DNA from 2 places in the Paenibacillus sp. TAB_01 genome. Region 2 is predicted to be linked to the other one. Evidence: predicted binding sites of a transcription regulator. Region 2 holds the regulator's gene; the other holds the start of a gene.
What was found. Region 2 encodes Rex, which represses fermentation and respiration genes when NADH is low (regulators of the CRP and FNR family bind a similar motif). Its sites were predicted from a motif close to TTGTGAAATATTTCACAA; they were not measured.
Positions count from the first base shown of each region.

Region 1: the regulator Rex is predicted to act here: its motif matches at 1,369-1,386, upstream of ACHHV8_RS32420 (DUF1641 domain-containing protein).

Region 1 covers NZ_JBIFNP010000001.1:6,646,935-6,650,146, forward strand. The annotation lists gene ACHHV8_RS32415 (NAD(P)/FAD-dependent oxidoreductase) at 1-783, opposite strand, end outside; gene ACHHV8_RS32420 (DUF1641 domain-containing protein) at 820-1,251, opposite strand; gene ACHHV8_RS32425 (TetR/AcrR family transcriptional regulator) at 1,849-2,472, shown strand; gene ACHHV8_RS36845 (PEP/pyruvate-binding domain-containing protein) at 2,618-3,212, shown strand, end outside.
Region 2 covers NZ_JBIFNP010000001.1:4,093,858-4,097,069, reverse strand. The annotation lists partial or broken gene dinG (ATP-dependent DNA helicase DinG) at 1-1,346, shown strand, start outside; gene ACHHV8_RS19780 (redox-sensing transcriptional repressor Rex) at 1,343-1,963, shown strand; gene ACHHV8_RS19775 (inorganic phosphate transporter) at 2,053-3,054, opposite strand; gene ACHHV8_RS19770 (DUF47 domain-containing protein) at 3,083-3,212, opposite strand, start outside.

The DNA.
Region 1 (3,212 bases), 2.6 Mb from region 2:
GTTGCCGGTTACGCCGCCTGTCCATACGAGCGTGTTGCTCTCAATCGAACTGCCGTCTTTCAGCATAACGTTGTTGCCTTTCACTTCCGTAACGGCAACGCCGATAATGATGTTAACGCCGCGTTTCTCCAAGCTGGTTTGCGCGCGTTCGATCATGTCAGGCGAGAAGCCTGTCAAAATGTTAGGACCTGCCTCTACACAGTGCAGGGAGATTTCATTGAAATCCACGCCTTTTTCAAGGCATACGGCTGGAAGCGTATCAACCAGCTCGCCGATCAGCTCGATACCGGAAAGGCCGCCGCCGCCGATAACGATCGTAGCGTCCGCTTTGTTCTTCGATTGCTTGTACGCATCAAGACGAGCGGAGATGTGAGCGCGGATACGGTTCGCATCATCAACCGATTTCAGCGTGAAGCTGTTTTCTTCCAGGCCTGGGATGCCGAAGAACGCCGTGTCGCTGCCGAGTGCGATAACCAGCACATCATAAGTCAATGTCGTGCCGCTTGTCAGCTTCACTTGCTTTTGATCTACCGCAATGTTCTCAACCGAATCGATGCGAAGATCGATGGATTTGCCGCCCAGCAGCTTTTCCAGCGGAAGCGCAACATTGTTCTCGTGTACGTTGCCGGCAGCCAGACGGTGCAGCTCAGTCACGATTTGGTGGGAAGGGATACGGTTTACAACCGTGATTGAAGCTTCTGCAGCCGATAAATGTTTACGTGCGGTCAGTGCAGTCAACAAACCGCCGTAGCCGCCGCCTAAAATCAAAATGTGCTTTGCCATGATGATCCTCCTCTTATTTTAACAATCCGTTCGAAATTAACGTTGGTTTTGGCGCTCCGACATCACATCAAGGTAAGCCTGCGTGAAACGGAACATTTTTTGCATTTGCGGATCCTTCAGCAATTTCAACAAGCCGAACAAACCGATCGTCGCGCTGTCTTTTTGAGCGCGGTCATTGGCTTCGATCGCTGCGGAAGCGATGTCCTTGGCTTTGTCCTGAACTGGTTTTACAAACTCGGCAAATCCATGCTTCATGTCATCGATAAGCACTTTATCCGTTGCGACGGTTTGAGCCAGATCGTATGCTTTGGTCAATACGGTTACCATCTCGGTCAATTTCGGTAAATTTTCTACCAGATCCGTCAGGGACTTTTGAATTTCGGGCTTCATCAGCTGATCAAGCACATCCAGCTCTTTCGCTGCAGTGGCTTCAACGCTAGCCGGTTGTTGTGTTAATGTTTCGGACATGTGAAAACGGCCTCCCTTGATTTAATGAATCCATGTTTTGCTACCGTTAGAGTAATATTCAGTAAGCCTGTTTTATCAATTATCCCACACACTTACGCTGAACATGCTCCACTACCTTTGTGAATTTATTCACAATAAAGTCACAAGTAATAAACGTTCCACTAATTAAATACTGACTTATCTATTGTAAAGCTTTTTTTCAATAACTGCAAAAAAAATTTTATCGATAAACTCGTATTCCTCTTCTTTTTATTCTGTTTTTACCCATTTTTACCGTATTCGCAAGCAATATCGATGGTTTTCTCCTGAATGCAAGGAAACAGCCTGTCTAATGCTAGATTATACCGAAATTTATAAATTTACCCGCATTTTTTAGGCAAATGATCTCGAAGACAACCAGGACGCCGGATGAAAAAAACGCTTCCGATCCATCGCCGGATCGTGTCCGGTTATGCAAACCTCCCTTCTCCCCCGGACCACTTCTCAGCCGCTGCACAATACAGCATCAGCCCATTGACCACGCTGGTCAACAATGCTACAATTCGTTTTGACCAGTGTGGTCAATTTATTTGAAGTCCTCATGAAAGAAGGAACCATATGTTCGAGAAGTTTCAAAGCCTTGAGCTGGAAAAGCAGGAGCTTATTTTGAATGCGGTGATGAAGGAATTTGCCGAGAAGGGCTTTAAGAACGCCTCTACGAATGAAATTGTGACAAGGGCGGGCATTTCCAAAGGGCTGCTTTTTCACTATTTCCATAACAAGAAAGATTTGTACCTGTACGTATACGACTATGTGCTGAATCTGCTGATTCACGAGTTTTTTGACAAAATCGATTGGAACGAACGCGATATTATTGCGCGCTTGAGGCATTGTTCCCGTCTGAAAGTCGACATTATTCAAAGGTATCCCGAGATGTTCGATTTTTCCCTGGCTGCCTTGCAGGAGGACGCTCCCGAGTTAAAGCATGAGCTGCAGCACAAAAACAAGGCGGTATTAACGAGTCATCAGGCTCGCCTGCTGGAAGGAATCGATCCTTCCTTGTTCAGAACGGACGTCGATATTCCGAAGGCACTGCAGATCATTTTGTGGACTCTGGAAGGAATGTCGAACCGCGAGAAGCTGAGAGCGCCGTCGACGATAATGGATGCAGCATATTATGCCCGAATTTTGGAGGAGACCGACACCTATCTGGACCTGCTGCAAAAAAGCTTTTACCGCTGATCAAGCGTCGGCTGAGTCAGAGCAAGCCTCCTTACTCTGCTGCACGAATACCTCCCTTGCGTCATGTGACGGCTCTGCATGAGGCCGGTCTGTCGAATCCCTCGCCAGCTTTGCAAAAGAGGTCAATTGAAAGGAGATGTTCCATGTGGAACATTGTGTCATTCGTTTTCGCGATGTAACGTCGGCTCATCAAGCCTCCGCAGGCGGCAAAGGCGGCATGCTTGCTAGAATGCTTCAGGCAGGCTATCCGGTGCCGGACGGCTTCGTCATCCTCCCTGCGGCCTTTCAGCAGGATGAGCTGGCTCCGGAAGCCTGGGAGCTCGTGGCTGAATCGCTGCGCACCTTGCGCAGGCATCAACCCTCGGCACCGGTTGCGGTCCGATCGTCCGCATTAAGCGAGGATTCGGATGCCGCCTCATTCGCCGGGGAGTTCGAATCCGTACTAAACGTACGGACAGAGGAAGAGGTACGGGAGGCGATTGCCGCTGTACGCCATTCCGGACGATCCGAGAGGGTGCAAGCCTACAGCCGGCATCAAGGCATGACAGAGGCTCACCAGGTCGCCGTCGTTGTGCAGCTGATGGTGCCCGCGGCACTCGCAGGTGTCCTGTTCACGGCAGATCCCATTACCGGAAGCCATGCGCGGATGTCCGGCAACTATGTCCACGGCTTAGGAGAACGTCTGGTTTCCGGGGAGGCCGATGCGCAGCCCTTCTCCTTCGAACGGCCTAAGGGAATAT
Region 2 (3,212 bases):
TGATGTCGCTTAGAGCGAGACTTCAGCGCGACGAATCCGAGCGTGTCAAAGGCTGGAGTCAGACGATTGACGGGCTGACTCCGAAGCTGGTCGAGATCAAGGAGCAGTGGGATGAGCTGGCGGAGCTGCTGTATCAGCTGCTGGCTTCCCGTGCGGACCCGACCCAGATGGAAGGCGGTCAGCTGGTTTACCGCATTAAGAAGGAAGACCAGCCTCAGGGCTGGGATAAGCTGCTCGTGCTGGAGGATAACATCTTCCTGTTGACCAGCGAGGTGCTGAGGAAGCTGGACAAGCTGTTATCGGAAATGAAGGAGATGCAGGACGAGCTGGACCTTCAAGGCATTCTAACGGACGTAACGGGCACCGTGAAGGAGCTTTATCGTCACCGCGATAATTTGCACTACTTCATGACCATGCCTGACGACAATTACGTTTACTGGCTCGAAGCGGGACAATTCAATAAAAGCAAGTCGCTCCAGCTGGTCTGCGTTCCCATCGACGTGAGTCCGATGTTGCAGCAGCATTTCTTTGACGTGAAGGACAGTATCATTATGACTTCCGCGACTTTGTCGGTAGGGAAGTCGTTCGATTATACTTGCGAGCAGCTCGGCTTGGAGACGGACAGCAAGGAAGAAGAGCCGAAGCTGAAGACCGTACAGCTGCCGTCCCCTTTTAACTACAGGCAGCAGGCGCTGGTGGCCATCCCCAGAGATTTCCCGAGCATTCGGGGAAATGCCGGTGAGAAGCAGTTTCTGGAGCATCTGACCCAATCGCTGGCGGAGGTTGCGCTGGAAACCAAAGGGCGCATGCTTGTGCTGTTTACCTCGAACCGGATGCTGAAGCTGGTTCATGCCTCGCTTAAAGACCGGCTGGCTCCCTTCGGGATGCAGGTTCTCGGTCAAGGCGTGGACAGCAGCAACCGGAGCAAGCTGACAAGGCTGTTTCAGAACAGCGCCTCCAGCATTCTTTTGGGTACCAGCAGCTTCTGGGAAGGAGTCGATATTCCGGGTGACGCCTTAACCTGTCTTGCCATCGTTCGTCTGCCCTTCCAGCCGCCGAATCATCCGTTAGTCGAGGCGAAGACGGAGAAGCTGAAGAAACTGAATCAGAACCCGTTTATGAAGCTTTCGGTTCCGCAAGCGGTCATCCGGTTCAAGCAGGGCTTCGGCAGGCTTGTTCGCACAGCGAAGGACAAAGGCATTGTCATTATTTATGACACGAGGGTCATCGATACGACTTACGGGAAATACTTTTTGTACTCACTGCCCGGACCGAAGATCGAGCATATGCCGACCAATCAGCTGGTTCCGCGAATTAAGCAGTGGATGGGGGAAAACGGAGAATGAAAACAATGAAAATATCAGAAGCGGTTGTTCGAAGGCTTCCGGTATATCTTAGATTTTTGAACGAATTGAGCAAAAAAAGCGTCCATACGGTATCCTCACAAGATCTCGGGCAGAAGCTCGATCTGAATCCGGCGCAAATCCGGAAGGATCTCGCGTATTTCGGGGAATTCGGGAAAAAAGGGATCGGCTACGACGTCGACTACTTGATTGAGAAAATACGTCAGATCTTAAAGCTGGACAAGCTGATTCCGGTGGCTTTGGTCGGAGCGGGGAACCTGGGGCGCGCCCTCTGCAATTATAATGCCTACTTAAAGGACAATATGAAAATTGTTGCGGTATTCGATGCTCATGAATCCAAGATCGGCGAATCCATCAATAACTTGAAGGTGAAGCCGATGAGGGAGTTGAAGGAAACGATCGCCGCACTGCACGTAAGAATCGGCATTATTACGGTACCGGCGAACGAAGCGCAGAATGTTGCGAATGAATTTGTCAGCGCAGGGGTTGAAGCGATTCTTAACTTTGCCCCGATTATTATCAAGGTTCCGAACGAAATGAGGGTCCACCATGCGGACTTTACGACGGAGCTGCAAAGCTTGGCCTATTATCTCGATTAATGCCCGCAACGAACGGTAGGGTATCAAAAGAAGCCTGCATCCTTGGGAAAGGAGTGCAGGCTTTTCTCTGTTGGGGATTTTTAGTGCTGTCAGGAGGTGAACTGAAAAATAATTTTGTAAATCAGATAGGCGAGTATCATACTGATCGGAATCGTTATAATCCAGGTCATGACCATCTTGGTGACCGTTGCCCATTTCACATCATGAAACCGCATGACCGATCCGGTACCGATGATGGAAGAGGAAATGACGTGTGTCGTCGATAACGGCATGCCCATTGCTGTGGAGGCTTGGATGACGATGGACGAGTTCAAGTCGGATGCAAAGCCGTTGATCGGCTCGATTTTCATCAGCTTTTTACTCATCGTCTTAATGATCCGCATGCCCCCGATGGACGTTCCAAGCCCCATAGCGATGGCCGCCGAAACTTTAACCCAGAGCGGTACGTCCAGATCGGTTTGATATCCTAGCGCTACAAGGCCGAAGACAATAATACCCATCGCTTTCTGCGCATCGTTGCCTCCGTGAGATAAGGAAAGCAAGCCGGCGGAGAAAATTTGGAAAAATCGGAACGACCGGTTCAACCTGGACCGGGAATGATTTCCGCTTATAATAATCAGCTGGCGAATGATCCACATTAACACGAAGCCCGTTGCAAAAGCAACGATTGGAGACAAAACAAGAATAATAATGATTTCCTTAAATCCGGCCCAGTTGACTTGGTTAAATCCGGCTCCGGCAATGACCGCTCCCGCCAAGGAGCCGATCAGCGTATGAGACGATGAGGAAGGAATGCCGTAGTACCAGGTAATGAGATTCCAGATGATAGCCGTGATCAGCGTAGCAATAACGATTTCTACACCATGATCGATGTTAGCCGGATTGGCTACCTTTCCCCCGATTGTTTTGGCAACTCCGGAGGAATAGACCGCGCCGATGAAATTTAAAATGGCCGCATAAAAAACAGCGAATTTCGGGGTCAGCGCCCGGGTGGAAATGGAGGTTGCAATAGCGTTTGCCGTATCGTGAAAGCCGTTGATGAAATCAAATAGCAGAGCCAGTCCAACAATGATGAGCAATAGGGTTAACATAATTTCCTCCTACGGGTATGAAAAAAGCTTACGAGTAACGCAAAACGACGCTTTCCAATATATTGGCTACATCTTCACAGGCGTCGGTGGTTTGCTCCAGCCTTTCATACAGCTCCTTAATTTTGAAATCATGATAAGGATCCTTCGGATTGGTGAAA